Regions from separate parts of the Halobacillus seohaensis genome, predicted to be linked through region 1. Evidence: riboswitches for the same ligand, from Rfam matches in the RefSeq annotation. Region 1 holds a riboswitch; the other holds the start of a gene.
The links. A riboswitch is a leader RNA that binds a small molecule or an ion and turns the genes downstream of it on or off. The one in region 1 is predicted to bind S-adenosylmethionine.
Positions count from the first base shown of each region.

Region 1 (16,139 bases):
TATTATCCAAAAGAACGACACGGAGTCGTTAATGGTATTTATGGAGCGGGTAATATCGGAACTGCTTTAACAGCATTTATGGCCCCGGTTATTGCCACTAATTGGGGATGGACGTTTACCGTTCAGCTTTACCTCGGAATCTTAGCGCTGTTTATTATGGCTAACTTTTTCTTAGGAGACAAGAAAGAAACAAAAGAAAAAACACCGATTATTCAACAGTGGAAGAGTGTCTACCGTAACGAAAAACTTTGGGTACTCTGTTTATTCTACTTTATTACATTTGGATCATTTGTAGCTTTCACTGTTTATCTTCCTAATTTTTTAGTGAACAATTTTGAATTGGATAAAGTTGATGCAGGGTTGAGAACGGCTGGTTTCATTGCGATAGCCACATTTGCCCGACCTGTTGGTGGCTGGCTCGCTGATACCTTTAATCCTCTCGTTCTATTAATGTATGTGTTTGGAGGATTCACCTTTGCAGCCATGTTATTATCGTTTGCTCCATCGATTCATTTGTACGCTACTGGATGTTTAGTAATAGCTGTATGTGCAGGGGTTGGTAACGGAGTCGTCTTTAAACTTGTTCCTACCTATTTTCAAAAACAATCAGGTATCGTCAATGGAGTTGTCGCTGCTGTTGGGGGTTTAGGAGGTTTCTTCCCACCGTTAATTTTGACTCTTCTTTATCAAATCAATGGTCACTATGCGATTGGTTTTATGGCACTCTCACAAGTAGCCTTAGCAAGTTTCATTATTGTGCTTTGGATGTATTTCCATAGTAAAATCTCAATAGCTAGTAAATTAATGAAGACTACACCGTTAGGCATTATGGTTACCAATAACCGCGGAAAGATAATATCTGTCAATCCAGCATTCTCTGAGCTTACCGGATTCCCTTTAAAAGAAGCTATAGGTAATAATCCTAGTATGTTAAAATCAGGGAAACAATCAAAAGAATTTTATGATCAAATGTGGCAGTCTTTAAAAGAAAAAGGTTTTTGGCAAGGTGAAATTTGGAATAAAAGAAAACAAGGCGACTATTATTTAGAATGGCTTACCATTCATGCCATTAAAGATGATGCAGGTGAAGTCACACAATACGCAGGCTTCTTTAGTGATGTAACAAGCGACAACGCGAAAGCATCCGCTGGAAATGAATAGAAGTAGCGTACTGATTTTTTAGGAATGGGAGTGTTTTCATTGATTAAAGTTCTTTTAGTAGATGATCACGCCGTCGTTCGTATGGGGCTGAATTTATTATTAGATTCCCAAGAAAACATGGTAGTCGTGGGAGAAGCCTCTGAAGGTGAGGAGGCTATTGAAAAAGCACAACAATTGCAACCAGATGTCATCTTAATGGATTTAAGTATGCCTCATGGGAAAGATGGTTTGACGGCTACCTCTGAATTGAAAAAACTTTTACCTGAAACATTCATTCTCATTCTTACCATGCATGATGATGAAGAGTATTTATTTCGCGCAATCCAAACAGGCGCTTCAGGGTGCGTATTAAAAAGCGCCCCCCATAGCGAACTTATAAGTGCTATCCAGTCTGTTAGCACGGGAAATGCTTACTTACACCCTTCAGCGACGAAAAAGTTAATGGAAGAGTACTTAGGAAGTGTAAAGAATAATGGTTCAGACCTGTTCGAAATACTATCCGAACGAGAAAAAGAAATTTTAACTTTGATAGCTAAGGGATACGCCAATAGAGAAATCGGGGAAAAGTTGATCATTAGCGTTAAAACCGTCGAAACCCATAAGAGTAACCTCATGGAAAAATTGCAAATGAGAACACGCCCTGAACTTGTAGATTATGCCTTGAAAAAAGGGTTACTTGGATATGGTATTTAAATAAATTAAGATTGAATGAAGAGAGGTTTGTTTGATTGCAGAATCATTTGCTAAGAGTGCTGCTGGATAGGATTTATCGATGATTCAGGAACGTTTATCATCGAACAACCCTAATTCATCGCCGAAAGGAGGCTATGAAACAATTGAGAGAATCACAAACACCCAAACAAGAAGAAGCAACGATCGTAGTTGATCGAAAAGGACATATCGCTTCCATCAACGATAAAGCTCTTCGGCTCTTCGATATTGACAAAGAATCTTACATAGGAAAAAAAATTCAGGAATTATTGCCTGAACTATTTTTAGATCGAATAGAACAAGGCAGCATTCATCATTTTGCAGGCAAGCACAAAAACAACTTATCTTTATTTTTGAGAAAAACCCCTTTTCATCTGCACGGTGAAGACTATTCTCTACTCGTTATACACCCTAATCAAGAGCAAGCTTTATCTGGAGAAGAACCGAAAAAAATATTGAATGAGTTACTTGATATGAAGTTTGCCTTAGATGAGTCTACGATTGTGGCAATCACAAACAAACAAGGGAAAATCAAATATGTAAACGATCAGTTTTGCAAAATCTCCAAATATTCACGCGAAGAGTTGCTTGGCCAAGATCATGTTATTATTAATTCCGGGTATCATTCACAAACTTTTTTCAAAGATCTTTGGAGAACCATTGGACAAGGAAACGTTTGGCAGGGTGAAATCAAAAATAAGGCCAAGGATGGTACACCATACTGGGTGGATACAACCATTGTCCCTTTTTTGAACGATGACGGAAAGCCCTATCAATATTTAGCCATACGCTCAGAAATTACTGAGCGGAAGCGGGTAGAGGAAGAACTTAAATACACACTTACCCGCATGATGAATGTGCAGGAAGAGGAACGTAGAAGGTTGTCTAGAGAACTCCATGATGGTATCGGCCAAAACTTGTACAGCCACTTAATTACCATCAGTCGATTAAACGCTGAAACAGATCATCCGTTAGTAGAGCAAATGCTTGGGGAAGCAACAGAATTGATACAAGAAGTCCGCAATATATCGTGGCAATTACACCCTTCTGTATTAGACGATTTGGGACTCATTCCAGCCATCCGTTCGTTTATTAATCGATATTCAGAGCATAATCAGATCGATGTTGTCTTTGAATGCATGCTCGACCATCGAATAGATAATAGTATCGAAGTAACCATTTATCGGATTATTCAAGAAGCTCTTACAAACATTCGTAAATATGCCTATGTGAAAGAAGCATCAGTTAGTATTCGTGAGTTTGATGAAATTATTCGAGTCATGATTAATGATAAAGGCAAAGGATTTGATAGTGAGACTATTTCAAAGGGGATTGGATTAGTTAGCATGGAAGAACGAGCCAAAGCGGTGCAAGGAAACTTAGATGTTACTTCGTCCCCAAACAAAGGAACCACTATTATACTCGAAGTACCTCAAGACCTTAAATCCTGAGGTACTTCGTAATGCTCTTGATTGAATCCTACTAGATTACTCATTAATCGAACAAGGATGACCTTCCTTCAATACAAGCAAAAAAAGGCCTATTTTTATTTAATATAACGTGCTAACAAGTAAGGCAGGAAGACACCAACAACTGCTGGTGGGAAGTACATGCCAAATCCTAAGAAAAGATAACCAAGGACTCTTCCCCCCTCTTGATCCTTTATACTTTTTCGTTGAAGGGCGTTCATTCGCTCTTTTAAGCGTTGATCTAAATCTAACTTACTCCAAACGACTAAGGCTAAGAATTGGATACATAAACTAATATTCAAACCTACAATAGTCCAACCTATTAGAAAGAAAGCAATGAAAAGCAGTGTCATTCCAACCATTGCCCACCAGGCATACGTATGGCGCCATCCTTTTTCTTCAATTGGCAATACGGATAATATAGGCTGTCCCCGAAACTGATCAGCAAATAAGGATGCGGCCATTTCGATATAGACAAAGAAAGCAATCGGAACCGATATATATATGACCCAATCTGCTTGAAAAGGTAGAATGCCAATGATAATTATGCCGATACCCACCGTTTTCCAAACAAACCCAAATTGTTGATGCAAATGACTACGCCAAAGACGATGGTAGAGCTGATAAATATTCGTAAAACGATGTTTAGCTCGACGGTTTCTTAAAAACGTTTGTAATATTCCGTAACGCTTCGGTGGTTTAATAGGCACCTTCGTCATGTGACTGATCAATTGAATGTTCCACACCCTTGCATCATTCATTTCCACTACACGTCCCCAATCCACATGTCTTAGAAGACGAGGCATTAAATAAATATTTATCCCAAGCAAGCCGAGCCCGAGGAATAAACCTATAAGGGATTCATTCCATTCTAAGAAGATCGTCACCCAGCGAAAAGCACCAACAATAAAGAAAATACTTACTATAACTATAAGCTTCAGCCAACGTCTAAGTGAATATAATTTCCAATGGAGGAACATGGAAAGCGTAAAAAACAGGCTATAGCTTAAGGTGAAATATAATAATAATGAGTATGAAAACGGAGTAACCATCCCTAAAATAAGTGCCAGTAAAAAAGTCCCGAACATATGCCAAAATCCTCGTTCGATGGCCATATGCCACAACAATTGAAGACGCGTATGCGGCAACATACTTAGCTTGAGTTCAGAGGTTGTAAAAGCAATCCCCGAGTAAAAAAAAGATTGAGCGCAGGCACGCAGCAAAACAACAGATGGCAGAATCCACACCCATTCTTCAAGGTTGATCTGCCATCTTTCCACTAGTGGTAAATATTGATTTAACCAATCTGCAACCATAAATAAAAAAGCAATCCCAAAGATCATGCAATAAACCATTAATGTTACATCAAACGCTAATTGAAACGCCTGCTTATAAAGATCAAGTTTCTTCCTAAACCTTTGCTGCCGGACCCACCTGTACACCTCCCACGTAGAGAAGTTCATTTGGAGTCCCTCCGATCTAATTTTTCAAAATGCTCGATCTTTCCTAAAGAGGAAATACATCCATCTGTTAACATCACGAAGTCATTGGCGAGGTCATGCACCTTATCAAGTTGATGGGTGGTTAATAGAATGCTTGTGCCTTGTTCCCTTCTTTCGCATAAAAGTTTTTCAAGATCGGCACCCGCATACACATCCAACCCCATAAATGGTTCATCAATCAGAAGAAGCGGGACATCCGGCAGTAAAGCACAAATCGTTTGAGCCTTCTGTCTCATCCCTTTTGATAAGGATTCAGGGTATTCATCCAGCCGGTCCATAAGTTCAAATAGTTCCGTGTATTTATTGACTCGTTCAGCGAATATAGCATCCGGGATATCGTAGCTTTTTTGGTACAATTGAAAGTGTTGAAATACCGTTAATTCATTAAGAAGGAGTGGCTCTTCTGGAATATAGCTGAACTGATACTTATAATCCGCAAAGGTCTCATCCTGATTCATACCATTGATCAGGATGGTTCCCTCCGATTTCTCTATAGATCCGATAATTGCTTTCATAAGTGTCGACTTCCCCGCACCGTTATGACCAACGAGGGCAGTTATGCGGCCAGGGATCATTTCAAATGTGACATCTTTTAAGATAGAAGTATCGTTTATCTTTACGGTACAATTATTTACTTGAAGCACAGATTGGAAGTCCATCCTAACTCCTCCGTCAAATGTTTTCCTATTACTACGTTTATGCGAGAATATAAGTTTCATTATCTTTGATCAGTGGAAACAAAGAAGTGGAGAGCTTTTCCATGAAAAGCTCTCCACTTTTATTAAGACTGTTCTGTAACTTCTGTTAACTGTTGAGAAGAAGAGGCTACTTGCGCGACCGCATCATTGATCTCTTGAATCACCTGCGCGAATCCTTCTAGTTCCTTCTCAATCCCTGTGTTATACTCCTTATTCTGCCCCATGGCATCCACGATTTCGGTGAAAAAGTGATTTATTTGATCCATCTTATCCGTACCATCTACTATGAGTTGGTCAATATCAACGACGTTGTTAGAAACCTTATGGATCTGACCATTTGTCGATTGAATTAATTCAGACACTTCTGAAACCGAACTCTTCGTTTGTTCGGAAAGTTTCCGCACTTCATTAGCTACAACTGTAAAACCAGCCCCGTGCTCCCCAGCTCGTGCCGCTTCAATCGACGCATTTAACGATAGTAAATTTGTCTGCTCAGCAATGGAGGAAACGATTGTAACGATTTGGCTAATTTCTTCTGCTACATTTTTCAGTATATCCATTTCATCAGTAATTTGCTTAATGCTATTTTGAATATGATTCATTTGCTTTTGTTGTAGTTCAAGCTGTTGTTTTCCTTCAGTCGACTGACCTTCGACATTTTGAGCGATTTCTGTCCCCTTTTTCGAGTCTGTGAGAATTTTATCGGTTTGCTCGGTTAGCTGTTCAGTAGAGGCACTCGCCTGCTGAGATATAGCGGCTAACTCCTCAGACATTTCATCAATTTTACGATAGGCATTATTCTTTTTCTCAGCTTCTTCCTCACGAATTCTCACGTTCTCCTGTTCAAATAAATCGAGGACAATTTGTTGTTCCAAGTTTAGTATTTTCGTAGTAGCACGGATCGCCTGACTGTATTCTTCCACGTCGATTATTTCCTTCTTCAGGATATCTAAAAGTGACAATAGCAAGTCCTGGAAAGCACACATATACCATTTCGGTTGTAATCCGATGTGAACGTGTACTTCTGCAATTTTTTTCCTCTTTCCTATAAAACGAGTATCAATCACACCATTAAACATTTCTTGAATATGTATCGTTAGTGTTTTCTTTAGTCGTTCAACCGAGCTATTGTCATTAATAATATCCATCAATGAATCTTGATGCTCGAGGTTTTTATAAAATTGGTTCACAATGGGTTCAATATTTTCAGTTACCAATGGTTGTAAAGCTTTTAATATGGATAAATCATGTTTGGTTAGTCCAATCATTTTAAATTGCTTTTCAAGTTCCGAACCATTTTCTAGTTCGATTTTCCCCTGGAAGGAAGTATCTAACACGAGGGTAGTTGATTTTGTTTTTGTTGCAAAAAGCTGGAACATATAATACCTCCAATAAGAATAAAAAATCTCGTTTCTATTTATATCGGCCTTATTTCCTATACTCTTTAGGAAGATAACCTCCAGCCAATAAAAAAACTGCATTTTGGTCACATAAGTGTCAAAAAGCAGTTTGAATGGAAAGTATTAATGTTCGTATTTCCGCAAAATATGACTTTATCGCGAATCAAGATGAAAGCAGGGATACATATAAAGAAGGGGGAGCCTCGATTAACTCCCCACAAAGTTCTAGTTCCACACTTCCTCAGCAATCTCCACCACATGACGGATTTTTGCCCACTGTTCTTCTTCTGTTAAAATATTTCCTTCTTCCGTTGACGCAAAGCCACACTGTGGGCTTAGGCAAAGTTGTTCTTCAGGAAGATATTCTGCTGCTTCCGCGATACGAGCTTTAATATTCTCTTTATTTTCAAGCTCTGGGAACTTCGATGTAACCAAGCCAAGCACGACTTTTAAATCACTTCGTTTCACGTGACGAAGCGGTTCGAGTCCACCAGAACGTTCATCATCATACTCGAGGAATAGGCCATCGACTTTCAGCTCGTTGAATAGCGTTTCAGACACCGCATCATACCCCCCTGAAGAAGTATATGTAGAGCGGAAATTGCCTCGACAAATGTGCATCGTTATCGTCATATCCTCTGGACGATCCGCAATCGATTCATTAATCGCTTGGACAAATAAACGGCGCAATTGATCAGGCATTTGCCCACGTTCCTCTATCATTTTCAATCCCTTTTCGGAAAAAAACACGGCCCATGATGTGTCATCCAGCTGTAAGTAACGACAACCAGCATCGTAAAACGCTTGAATTGCTTTTTTATAAGCTTGCGTCAAATCCTTCAATAATACCTCTTCCTCTGGGTAGACTTCTTTGTCAACATCCCCTCTAAAGAAAAGCATGTTTGGACTAGGAATCGTAAACTTTGCAACATGATCATCCCCAACTACTGAATGGAGAAATTTATAATCCTCAAGCATCGGGTGATCATTAAAATCAACCTTATCGACAACACGAACAGAATGAGCTTTCGTCTCCACACCATTAAATTGAATACCTTGGTCAGCTTCAAATCCTTCTACACCAACTAAACCTTCTAGAAAATCAAAATGCCACCAAGCGCGACGTAAATCACCATCTGTGATCGACTGAAGGCCTGCTTGTTTTTGCTTTTCTACTAGATTAATAATTTCTTCATCTTCAATATTCCGTAGTTCTACGGCAGAAATTTTCCCTTTTTCCTTTTGAAGACGTGCTTGTTTAATTCTCTCAGGTCGGAGAAAACTTCCGACATGGTCCCCTTTAAATGGAGCTCGTTTAGTGTGTACCATATGAACCCTCTCCTTTTATAAAAATCGACATTAAAAAAAGCCCCTTCTGATAAGAAGAGACTCTCGTATGTAAGAACGGTCCTCTTCTTATCTTTCAAGCTCACCGCTTGTCGGAATTAGCACCTTGTTTACATACAGGTTGCTGAGGCGTCCCAGGGCCATACCCTCGACCTCTCTTGATAAGAAATCTGCTACTATTTAAATGTCGTATACCTAATATCGTATCAATTTTTCTATAAAAACGAAAGACCTAGACTTAATCCCTTTACGGATTGGTCTTTATCCGCGAACGTCTGTGATTTGGGTCCTTTTTTATATCAAAATGTTCGTCTGCTTTCCACCTGATCCGCAGATGGCATCCCAACTTGTGCCCCCACACTTTCCACAGTAAAAGATGCTGCCACATTTGCATAAGCTATCGCTTTTTCCACAGAGTATTCAGCCCCCAAATAAAAAGCCAATGCTCCATTAAACGTATCACCTGCTCCTGTTGTATCAACTACTTCCACAAAAACGCTAGGGATAATCTTATCATTGTAGCTTGCCCCTCGTGGTCCTAATGTTGTAATCAACTGATCCTTATAGTTATTTTCGAGAAAAAGCTTCTCTGCTTCCTCTTCATTTGGAGTAATGTATGTACAATCAGCCCACGCCTCCTGAGGTAAATCAATTGCAGGAGCTGGATTTAAAATAAACGGAATCCCATGGTCCTTACAAAAGGAAGCACACCATTCCACCGTCTCTTTAGGCACTTCCAATTGACTTAACACAACATCACTCTGGCGCAGCGTATCTTTAAACGACTCAACAAACTCCACCGTAACTTCTTCATTAGCACCAGAAACCACCATAATCCGATTATCATGATCGTTTAATAAAATATTTGCAACTCCTGTCGCTCGGCTCTCAGAAACCCCAACCGTGCTCGTCTGAATATTCTCCTTCTTCAAAAGCTCAAGAAGTTCCTTACCAATCGCATCATTTCCAACTTTACCAATAAAAGAAACATCTCCTCCTAAACGTGTGGCAGCAACAGCTTGATTAGCTCCTTTCCCTCCAGGTTTCATCGTGAACGCTTCGCCAAAATTCGTTTCCCCATTGTTAGGAATGCGCGAAATGGTAGTGAGTAGATCCATATTAATGCTACCCACGACGGTGATCTTGGGTGTTTTCATGCTATTTCTCCTCTCAAAAACTTCTTTGTTTGAATTAATTTTTGTATCAACTCAATATAAAAATGAACTCGTCTATATTCTCCCTCCATCAATGGCTGCTCGTTCTCTTTGATCCTTTTCTCTGCTCCTAACGACGGAATCATAATAAGGATGATCTGTATGATGTAGAGATTACACTACCTCTGGATGCGCCCTTCCCTTTATTAGTATAAACGAAACCGTTACTAGTTCTCTCTAAGTTGGAAGCCTTAATGTATTGGTTGTTCATCCACTTTAACGGTTACTTCATGGATAAGTTTCCCTACTATAGAACCATAAAAATATTCTCGTGCTTGAATCCTGTAAGACTAAAAAAGCCAGAATCCCATTTTGGATCTGGCTTTAAAAGTATTATAAGTTAACTGTAACGTCTGCATCTGCACGAAGTTTTTCAACTAGCTTTTGAGTTGCTTCTCCTTCTTTTTTACGCTTCACTTGTTTAACGAGATCTGGTTTTGCTTCTTCAAAAGATGGGATTTCTGCGCTTTCACCATTTCCCTCACTCATTTGCTCTTGCTGGGCTTTCACCTGTTCATAAGCTTTTTCTAATTCTTCTTCCGTTGGCTCGATATCTCCAGCTTCACTAGCAATAACCTGATCTAGTTTCACTTGCATTTCAACCTGAGACATGACTTCTTCTTTCCCCATGCCTTGTTCTTCCAGAGCAGTCAAGAATTTATCCTTGGATTCTACCCCATTTTCCTCAGCTAATCCCGTTAGTGTTTCATCAATTTCTTCTTCTGAAACCTCAATATCACGGCTGGTTGCTTCTTGGATAAGAAGCTCCTGACCAACCATACTATCAGCAATCTGTTTCTTTAACTGATCCTGGTCAACCTCTTCCCCAGTCATCTGTGACTGCATAGCCATTTGCTGAAACTGTCCTTCATACGTTGTCTTAAACTCTTCTGCCGCTATTTCTTCACCGTTTACTTCAGCAACAACTTCAGGAATGCCTTCTAAGTCCGGCTCAGGCATTTCAGGCTGTTCTGTGTTTCCTTCACTTCCTTCACTACCTTCGCTTTCCTCTTCTTGCGTTTCAGTTTCCTCATTATTGTCTTCAGCCGATTCATCTGTATCATTGCATGCAACGGTTACAGATAAAAGAAAGGCTAGTGATAAACTTAATAACCATTTTTTATTCAATGTCATTCCCCTTTCTTATTCATAATGTAGCTATTGTAACATCTGCCTATTGGCTGTAAACACACCAATTATGTACACTGAAGCATTATAATGTCCTCAATAATCCGTTTGTAGACTGTCATAAAAGGAATGTAATAATAGTAGGTCTTGCCTTTTCAATAAATGTGGAAAATCTGTGGAAAATGATACGACACTTATAGTTATTACGTTGAAACAAACCATGTCTCGCCAGTTGTACAGTATACTTTGAGATGGACGAGATATATAAACAAAACATTCACTTATTGATCCCGGGTTAGAAACAAGCAACTGCCCCAAAACAAAAATAAAGGAGGCGAACCCCTTATGTTTAGGATTCGCTCCACTATTCTGGAAGAGATAATATCAGTTTTCGCAGCATCCAATACCTATGAGCTAGTATTAATATAATAGTCATTCAGTTAAGTAAAAACTATCAGCAACTTTGACTAATTCATCTTTAGAAACGCTATCTTCATAAGTAATTAATTCGTAGTAAATCTTATCTTTTCCCCATTTTAATATCTTTGAGTTTTCGTCCACTCTCTCACCATATCTTCCCTCAAGGTTTTCATTTATCTTTACACTTTCTTCAGTAAAATCAAATGCATTTTGTATCTTAGTAGCACTAAAAGTAGTCTTACCATTATCTTTGCTTATAAAGGTAACAAATAAAAAGTTTTTTTGTCCTCAGATATGCTTTCCACATCCACTTCTGTTTTAGAAGGATTATAAGGAAGAACCTTAGGAATTTCAGGGGTGAAAGACAACTCTTTAAGAGCATCATTCAATTTTGTTTTTTCGTATTCAACAAAGCCACTTGTTGAGCCATTACTGCAACCAATTAAAATCACAATCATTACAATGAACAAGAAAACATGCCTCTTCAAAAAAATACTCCTAACTTCACAACCTCTATGTACTGTTTAAAAAGGATAATCACTGACTTTCTTAATAGTAGGTTGGATATCATACAAAATAGTACTTCTTCCCAACCTGAACTCTTCTGCTGAATTAAACCTAGCCCAAGAGTCAGATTACTGTACTAGTTATTAGCCTGAATTTTTAATTTTAACAAAAAACACCGATTCATTTATATTTTATAAATGGAAGCAGTGTTTCTTCGTTTTTTATTATTATTTTCGCAAAATCTTCTCCATCGCTTTTCCCTTTGCTAATTCATCAATCAGCTTATCCAAATAGCGAATTTCCTGCATAGTTGGTTCTTCGATGTCTTCCACTCTGACACCGCAGACCACACCTTTAATCAAAGTACGTGAAGGATTCAGTTGGGAAGCTTCTTCAAAGAAGGCCTCAAAGTTTGTCTGCTTTTCCAGTTGCGCTTCTAACTCTTCCTGGCTATACCCTGTCAACCAACGGATGATTTCATCGACTTCTGCTTTCGTACGCCCTTTTTTCTCTGCCTTCGTAACATAATGAGGATAGACACTTGAGACACTCATTGTATAGATCTTATGTTTGGTCATGATACATCCTCCCTTTCTTTTGATACATTGTTCTCCAATTATATCATTCAAAAGTGATTTTGATTTCTCATGGCACGATATAATCCTTCATATACTCAATACTTATGTAATATAGGAGAGTTCTCTATTGAGCATTGCCCTCTTTAGCTAAAGGTTTGTTTTCAAGATTAATCAGTACCATCTGCTTTTCTTTCCCAAGTCACCTCATACAACCATTTGAAAAAAGTTGCAAAAAAAGAGAAACCAATTATCTCTACAGGGTTTAATGATGAGAACAATACCTGCCATAATGAAAAACCGGCAATCATAAATAAGAAGAACCTAAAATAACTTAACACCTTTACCACCTCTATTTTACCCTTTGAGACTATCATATTTTTTGATACCATCTATCTTTATCTTAACAATCTGAATAGGAGAAAAGAGATCGTCCATATTGAACAATCGCCCCTTTACCGGAAGACTTGATTTCGAGATGTCCTCGAGTTGAATTAAAACTACCGTAACCGCTTGTTGAAGAAGAAAATTTAAAATTATTCACCTATTATTTTTCACGTTTCCATTCAATCGCTTTTCGTTCCAGATCTTGTACAAAATCATTTTTACCCTCACTATATCGTTCGATGTCTTTGGGGAACTGTTTAGAAAGTCTTTCTTTTAATTTCCCATATTCAATCATATCTTCACTATGCGATTTCAGGTAGTCACGGACTGCAAGATGACGTTCTATTTCAAAGTTATTATCATTTTGAAAAAAATGAATTTGGTGTGTCCTGTTCTCTCCACCTTTTCTAAAATACCTTCTTCCTATAATTCCTAACTCCCCAAGTGGCTCATAGCCTATTTCAATCATTTTTTCATTAAAATCATCAACTTTTTCAACATTATTAACTACTGGCATGATATCGATGATTGGCTTAGCTTTTAAGTTGGGTACTGCTGTACTACCTATATGATAAATTTCAACAAGTTCATCATTGAATATTTCTCGTATTTTTAGTGCTTCCTTTTTGTACAGTTCATTCCAGTTTTCATCATACTCTGTAACAATAATGTTCAAAGCACGGTTAACCATTAAATATCCCCCCTTCGCTACATTTATTTTAACATTTTCTCTTCAACTCCTCTTTTCGATAGCACAATAAGCACTATCCACTGTGCAGCTATCACCTCCATTAGTGAAATACAAAAGACATTCAATATGCAAAATTAAGTTTAACGAAATATTTTTTTCATCTAATTACCCCTTACTTTCAGAGCCTTGATCCCTTTTGATTATCACAAAAAACAGGAATGAATTGTTTGAAAAAAATCCTAACTAGCGTGTTGAGATGATAAATGTATAAAAAATCCAGCAAAAGAAAAACTAATTGTAAAATAAAGCTCTTTTGCAAGGTGGTTTCAATGGATGGACAACTACACGAATGATAATACTGCTAGACGCTACACAGCCCATGTTACTACTTTGGGGACTACACAACTCCATTTAAGAAATCCCTATATCATAGCTTGGTGGAGTGCAGCATTTCCCGGATTTGGACATTTACTATTGTCTAAATATCTTCGTGGTTTTGTTTTATTTATCTGGGAAGTTATTGTTAATCTCAATGCGAATGTTAATTTATCCATGGTTTATTCATTTCAAGGTGAAATAGATATGGCTAAAGATATATTAGATACTAGGTGGCTTTTAGCATATATACCAGTTTATCTATTTGGAATCTGGGATAGTTACCGAACAACAGTAGATATGAATAAAGTTTACCTTTTAGCAGAACGAGAAGAACATCGCTTTAATTCTTTCGGTTTAGGTGCGCTTGAAATTAACTATCTAGATAAGAGAAATCCAGTGATGGCTTTTATTTGGTCTTTATTTGTTCCTGGACTTGGTCAACTTTATATACATAGAATATTGACCGCCTTTTTCGTTATTACTTGGTTTGTTATCTTTTCTTACTTTTCTCATAGCCTTGAAGCTGTTTCGTTGCTGTTTCTCGGAGAATTACAGGAGGCCACAACGGTGTTAAAACCTCAATGGCTATTATTTTTCCCATCACTTTATGGTTTCGCTATTTTTGATTCATATATGAATACAGTGGAGAACAATAAGCTTTACGAGAAAGAACAGCGAAAATTTTTAAAAGAAAATTTTCAAGCTTCTACTTTCAAAGTAAATAAAGGACAAAAGAAGGAGTGACGAAATGCAGCTATTTTCAACTTTCGAAAATAACTCCTTTCTAGAATTAGCCATTTCAATCCTGAAGAAGAAGGGTATTAACGAAGAAAATATTTATGCCGTTCCCCTTGATAATCGAAAGGATGAGCGGCAGATCTTTGATACCATTCATCGTTCAGATGGTACTTCACTCATTGACATTGGGATGGTTCTTGCAACAGCATTTTCTGTAATAAGTACCAGTATAGGGTTTAAGTTAGCGTGGGGCCCTATATACTGGGGATTAATTGGTGCATTTACAGGATTCATTATTGGTCTTGCTATTCGAGTTTTTACAGAAAAGGTACTCAAAAAGAAAAACAGACTATTAAAAGGTAAACAATCAGAAGTTATTTTAATAATAGATTGTGAGGAAACACAGGCTGAATTAGTAGAGAATATTTTGTGGAGTCATTATGCTTTAGGCGTTAGAAAAGTTAAGTGAATTTTATAAGCACAAGGTTTTCATAGTCAACTCGATGAAGTTTTTGAAAAGGAATGGTAAATAATCGATTTATGAATGAACAAGATACTCGCTATTTAGATAAGTGATAGGAAGAGGCAGTTTAGTAGCAGAGACAAAATAGAATTGTGTTTAGGGGTATTTGAGTACTGAGTAGAACTGTTTTCCGCTGAAGATGATACATATGTTAAATATTCTTCAGGATTAATGCTCTTATTGTTGTCTTTTCTTTAGTCACCTTCTAAGCGATGTTATATTAAACGAATAGTACATAATAGGAGGGAAATGGTAATGGAACAAATCAGATGGGGAATTATCGGTTGTGGAGACGTTACAGAAGTGAAAAGTGGGCCTGCCTTTAACTTGGTAGAAGGCAGTTCCCTTGTTGCGGTTATGAGAAGAAATGCTGATCTAGCAAAAGACTATGCTATTCGTCACGGTGTTCCTAAATGGTATGATCGAGCTGAAGACTTAATTCATGACGAAGAAGTGGATGCTGTTTATATCGCTACACCACCTTCGACTCACAAAGAGTATACTATCTTGGCCGCTAAAGCAGGAAAACCTATTTATGTAGAGAAACCGATGGCCATGAACACAAAAGAATGTGAGGAGATGGTGGAGGTATGTAAACAAGAGCAGGTACCATTATATGTTGCCTACTATCGACGTGCATTACCCCGTTTCTTGAAAGTGAAAGAACTGTTAGAAGCTGGTGAGATTGGGGAAATTCGTTTTGTTTCCATACAACAAACACAACAAATAATCGAAAAAGATGAAAATGGAGAATGGCCTTGGAGAGTTTTACCTGAGATAAGTGGTGGAGGTCTCTTTTATGATGTTGCTTCGCATACATTAGATCTGTTCGATTTTTTAATAGGACCTATAAAAAAAGCTAAAGGAATAGCTGTAAATCAAGCAGGTTCCTACCCCGCTGAAGATATGGTAAATGGGATCGTGGAGTTTGAAAACGGTGTTATTGGAAATGGGGTTTGGAGTTTTTCCTCCTATAAAAATGAAGATATGAACCGTATCGTAGGATCTAAAGGAGAAATCTTATTTTCTTCCTTCGATGAAAAACCAGTTACCATTATTACAGAAACAAAAAGCAAACAACATATCATTGAACACCCGAAACACATCCAAAAAGATTTAATTCAAGCTATTGTTCAGGAACTACTTGGTAAGGGAACTTCTCCAAGCACAGGAGAAACAGCTCTTCGCACGAACAGAGTAATGCAAGAGTTTGTTAAAAGTTATTACAGTTAAGTAGGTAATAAAAGTCTGATGTTCTGTGAATAAATAGTTCGGTTTTGGAGTACAAAA
Region 1 covers NZ_JBHSZV010000010.1:125,185-141,323, forward strand. Annotated here, with positions in the region: gene ACFQIC_RS03760 (nitrate/nitrite transporter) at 1-1,161, shown strand, start outside; gene ACFQIC_RS03765 (response regulator) at 1,201-1,854, shown strand; gene ACFQIC_RS03770 (PAS domain S-box protein) at 1,989-3,323, shown strand; gene ACFQIC_RS03775 (hypothetical protein) at 3,419-4,804, opposite strand; gene ACFQIC_RS03780 (ABC transporter ATP-binding protein) at 4,801-5,502, opposite strand; gene ACFQIC_RS03785 (protoglobin domain-containing protein) at 5,625-6,920, opposite strand; gene ACFQIC_RS03790 (5-methyltetrahydropteroyltriglutamate--homocysteine S-methyltransferase) at 7,167-8,270, opposite strand; SAM riboswitch class I at 8,355-8,456, opposite strand; gene rbsK (ribokinase) at 8,588-9,445, opposite strand; gene ACFQIC_RS03800 (SurA N-terminal domain-containing protein) at 9,836-10,636, opposite strand; gene ACFQIC_RS03805 (hypothetical protein) at 11,305-11,508, opposite strand; gene ACFQIC_RS03810 (DUF2200 domain-containing protein) at 11,785-12,135, opposite strand; gene ACFQIC_RS03815 (GrpB family protein) at 12,680-13,210, opposite strand; gene ACFQIC_RS03820 (hypothetical protein) at 13,544-14,332, shown strand; gene ACFQIC_RS03825 (hypothetical protein) at 14,337-14,795, shown strand; gene ACFQIC_RS03830 (Gfo/Idh/MocA family protein) at 15,099-16,082, shown strand.

Region 2 (4,510 bases), on a different contig from region 1:
TGAATGGCTTTAAGAATATCGGTTGCTCTCACAGTCATCACCCACTTATGTTTGATAACCTTACCATAGAACGATTGTTCGATTTTATCACATATCAACAATCAACTTTAACAGAGCCATTTCTTTAGAAGTTAACTTAGTTGTTTGACTGGCGATGCTTGGAAAATACGTACAAAGTCTTCCACCATTGCGCTAGCAGTTGACAATTTACCTGCTCCAGGTCCTCGTAACGTTACAGAACCCACTAAGTCGCCAGTGACATCAATAGCATTATCAACCCCGTCAATCGCATATAAACCATGGCTGGATGGGAGTGAAATGGGCTGGACATTTGCTTGAATGCTATCATTCACTAATTCGAGAGTGGCCACGTGACGAAATTTTTCTCCTTGCTGCTTTGCTTTAGTAATATCCTTTTCTGATATATGGGAGATACCTTGAAGTGGGACTTCTGACCAAAGCGGTTGTCTATTATAAAGTAACTGACTTACTATCATTAACTTATAAAAGGCATCGTACCCTTCAATATCATTGGTCGGGTCTGCCTCTGCATATCCCTTGTCCTGTGCTTCCTGTAGTGCTTCGGAAAATGGTTTTCCATCCTCTTGCATCGCCGTTAGAATATAATTGCTAGTTCCATTGAGAATGGCTTCAACTTTTGTGATTTGATTGACTTGAAGTAGGTTCATTAACGTTCCAATAACTGGTGTTCCGGATGCTGTGGTTGCTTCATAGCCGATACTTGTATACTTTCCGGCTTTTTCAAGAAGTTCTTGACCATATGTAGCAAACATAACTTTGTTGGCAGTGACCACGTGTATGTTTTTGTCTAATGCTTCCTTCAGGTAAGAATGACTAGGTTCCTCACCGTTAATTGCTTCAAAAATAACGTCCGGGTTTTGGTTGATTATATCTTCAAAATTGTCTGTGATAAAGACATAATCGGAAATGGCGCGTTCTTTAAGCTTGTTTTGAACTAATAGACCACATATCTCTACATCTTCACCTATTAAGTCTGTTAATTGTTTCTGCTTATTTTGAAGGATTTCGTAAACTCCTTGACCGACTGTTCCAAATCCTAATAATGCTACTCTAATTGTCATGATTGTTCACTACTCCTTGGTTGATTTTTTCTTGAATCCATAGACCCCATTGATCGAATTCAACTAGAAAGCCATCGTGACCGTAATCTGTCTGGACATGATGGTGTTGACTATTAGGTACGTCAGCACTGAAGTCTTCTATTAACTCTTTGGGATATAATAAATCGTGTTGGAAGCTAATTGTGTAAAGTTGTGCCTGAAATTGCTTAGCTACATTTTGTAATGTCCCTCTACCACGACTGATATCGTGATTGTTCATAGATTCTAATAAATACAGATAGCTGTTGGCGTCAAATCGCTCTTTAATTTTTTCCCCTTGATAATCCATATAAGATTGAATGTCATAATGGGACTCATTGTGACTTCTATCAAATCTTTTTTGAAAAATCTTTCCGCTTCGATACGTAACCATACCTGTCATTCTCGCAAGTTCAAACCCTTGAAGTTGTTCATTTTTATCATAATTTCCCTTATTGAAAGCTGGATCATCTTGAATAGCTCGTGCTCCTATATGATTAAAAGCAATTCCATAGTCGCTCAAGTAGGGAGTTGCAGCTAAAACAAACAATTGCTTCATAAAATTTGGGTAGAGAAGTCCCCACTCAAAGGTTTGCATCCCGCCTAGTGACCCACCCGCAATGGCATGTACCTCATAAATTTCAAGTTTTTGTAATGCTTTATACTGAGCGTGAACCATGTCACGGATCGTAATCTTTGGAAAATCCAATCGATAAGTATCCTGTGTTAAATGATTAAAACTTGCTGGACCTGTAGAACCATGACATCCTCCCAGTACGTTGAAGGTAATCACTTGGAAGTGGGTGGTGTCAATTGGACAATTGTCCCCAACAAGGCCATACCACCACCCAGGGCTTTCAGAAGAACCAATAGTATATTGGTTTCCAGTTAGAGCATGGCAAATGAGAACGACAGGGGCATCTTTAGGACCAAACCGTTCATAAGCTAACTCAACATCAGGAAGTGTCCCTCCAGATTCTAAGGCAAAGCTTCCAATCGAAATTTTAGTTTTAGTATTTTGATCTATAATGTTTTTAGTTGACATGTACGGTCCCCCCTCCTATTTCTCATTTAAATTCCTAATGTAGAAAATATGAAAAGCCCTCTTCTTTAATAAGAAGAGGGCGGTTGGTTAGGTTCCTCCTCTTATCAGTCAGATCATAAAGATCTGTAGGAATTAGCACCTTTTCAAGCCGTTGCTTGAAGGTTGCCGGGCGTCACAGGGCCTAGTCCCTCTGCCACTCTAGATAAGAGTTATTCAGTTGGCGTGTCATTTAAGGTATGTTACGAATTATAGAATGACACGAATATAATGTCAAACTATTTGTAAAATAATGTCCACGTTTGAATTTGAAAAACAGTGGGAAAATACACATCAAGACTACAAAGTAGAAGGAGAGATAAATCATGAAGGAATATAGCGTTGCACCAAATAAAGATGTTACAGGTTGGATAGTTAAAATAGAAGATGTTGCTCCAACTGATGAATATGATGCAAGAGATAAAGCTGTAGAAAAGGCAAAAGAAATGGCGGAGCAAAACAAGCCAAGTCGTGTGCAAATTCTTGACCAAAATCACGAAGTAGAAGAGGAGATGAAATTTTAAGATGAGAGATGGTTAATTTTCTAGAAAAACTCCCGGATCGGGAGTTTTTTTATGGAATAAAACTTGCTGAAACGTTACGCTATACATAGAATTAAAAAGTGATAATCCTCTATGGTTAATTCGTTTGATGCAGGCAAATACCCCTCCTCTTTATTTTCACTTCAATTCTAGCAGGGATCTCCCTACCTATAAATAAATAAAGGTGTGGTAAATGATATGAAACAACAAGTGGATGTCATTATTGTTGGTGCAAGAGTTGCTGGGGCAAGCTTAGCCATTTTATTAGGTGAAATGGGCAAAAAAGTATTAATGTTAGATAAGTCATCATTTCCAAGTGATACACTTTCTACACACCACCTCTCGCACCTCCATTATTTGAAACAGTTAGATGTATTAGATGAAGTTGAAGCTACAGGCTTAAGGAAGATTAAAAGAATGCGTACATATATAGCTGATAGTTTCATCGAAGGGCCCCGTGAGTCTTATACCTTGGCCCCGAGACGCGACCATTTAGACCATGTGTTAATTAATAAGGCTATAAGTTATGAAAATGTGGAGCTTTTAGAAGGATATCAAGTGATTAGCTTGCTTAAAAAAGGGATGCAAGGTGAAGTGTGTGGACTGGAAGCAGTTGATAAAAGAGGGGGTAAGCATACCATCAAGGCTCCTATTACTGTAGGAGCAGATGGTAAAAACTCTTCGGTTGCTAAGTGGGTAGGAGCTAAGAAATATGGGGAATATTCTACTGTGAGGCCAGTCTTTTACGGGTATTATTTTAATGTTAAGCCACTTATGGAACCTACCACTGAAATTTTCTTGAATGAGGGGCGGATTGGTTTTTTATTTCCGATGGAACCAGGGATCGATTGTTTAGGGCTAGAAGTTCGTCCGGAGGAATTTAATAAATTTGCGAAAGAACCACAATCGTTTGAGGAAACTTACCGTCAATTTTATGGAATGAGTGATCGTTTAGAAGAAGCAACCTTGCAAGGGAGGATTATCGGTACACCGGGTGTTCCTAACTTCTTTCGAGAGGCTGCAGGAAAAGGTTGGGCATTGATAGGAGATGCGGGCCATAGCAAAGACCCTAGTACAGGGTTAGGAATCAATGACGCATTGATGCAATCTTCTCTACTTGCAAAGTCCATTAAAGCTTGGGATCAAGGTGAATCATGGGAAGGGGTTATGAAGGAATTTCAGAAGCGACGCGATGAGAACCTTGGACCTGGTTACCGATTAACGTTAGACTATATTCAAACAAGAAAACCTTGGTCTGCGAACGAATCAGCTCTATTTCAAGCAATGGCTGCCAATCCTATGGTTTGGAATAGAGTAGTGCAGCACTTACCTGATGTACTTAAACAACATTCCGAAGAAACACCTGAGCTATATGGTTCAGTGGAATATGAAGCCAAAAACTTTGGATTTCATTACTAATGAAGGAGGGAAAGCATGACATGGACAAAGGAAGTAGCTTTTGCTAAATTGCAGGACATTTACACAGACAAAGTGATGCAAGATGAAAAAAGAAGGGTTTTCCAACAAGTATATCGACATTTATATGAACACCTTGATGATTTAGCTGTTAAATCCGGCTTAAAAGAGGAAGCTCAAAAACAACTTAAATTTTTTAAAGAATATACATTTATGCCTGGAGATAATTTATTTCAGTCGATGCGTTATGTTTTTCTTATGGCACGAGGTGAGAAAGAGAAAGATCCAAGGGAAACCGAAAGCCATTTAAACCGTATTTACCGTTCGCTTTTTCAACCAGCAGGACTTAA
Region 2 covers NZ_JBHSZV010000044.1:885-5,394, forward strand. Annotated here, with positions in the region: gene ACFQIC_RS15960 (homoserine dehydrogenase) at 132-1,103, opposite strand; gene metX (homoserine O-acetyltransferase MetX) at 1,093-2,166, opposite strand; SAM riboswitch class I at 2,265-2,375, opposite strand; gene ACFQIC_RS15970 (DUF2188 domain-containing protein) at 2,529-2,726, shown strand; gene ACFQIC_RS15975 (NAD(P)/FAD-dependent oxidoreductase) at 2,943-4,163, shown strand; gene ACFQIC_RS15980 (hypothetical protein) at 4,179-4,510, shown strand, end outside.
Region 2: it holds a riboswitch for S-adenosylmethionine, as region 1 does, so the genes downstream of both, metX (homoserine O-acetyltransferase MetX) here and ACFQIC_RS03790 (5-methyltetrahydropteroyltriglutamate--homocysteine S-methyltransferase) in region 1, are expected to answer to the same signal.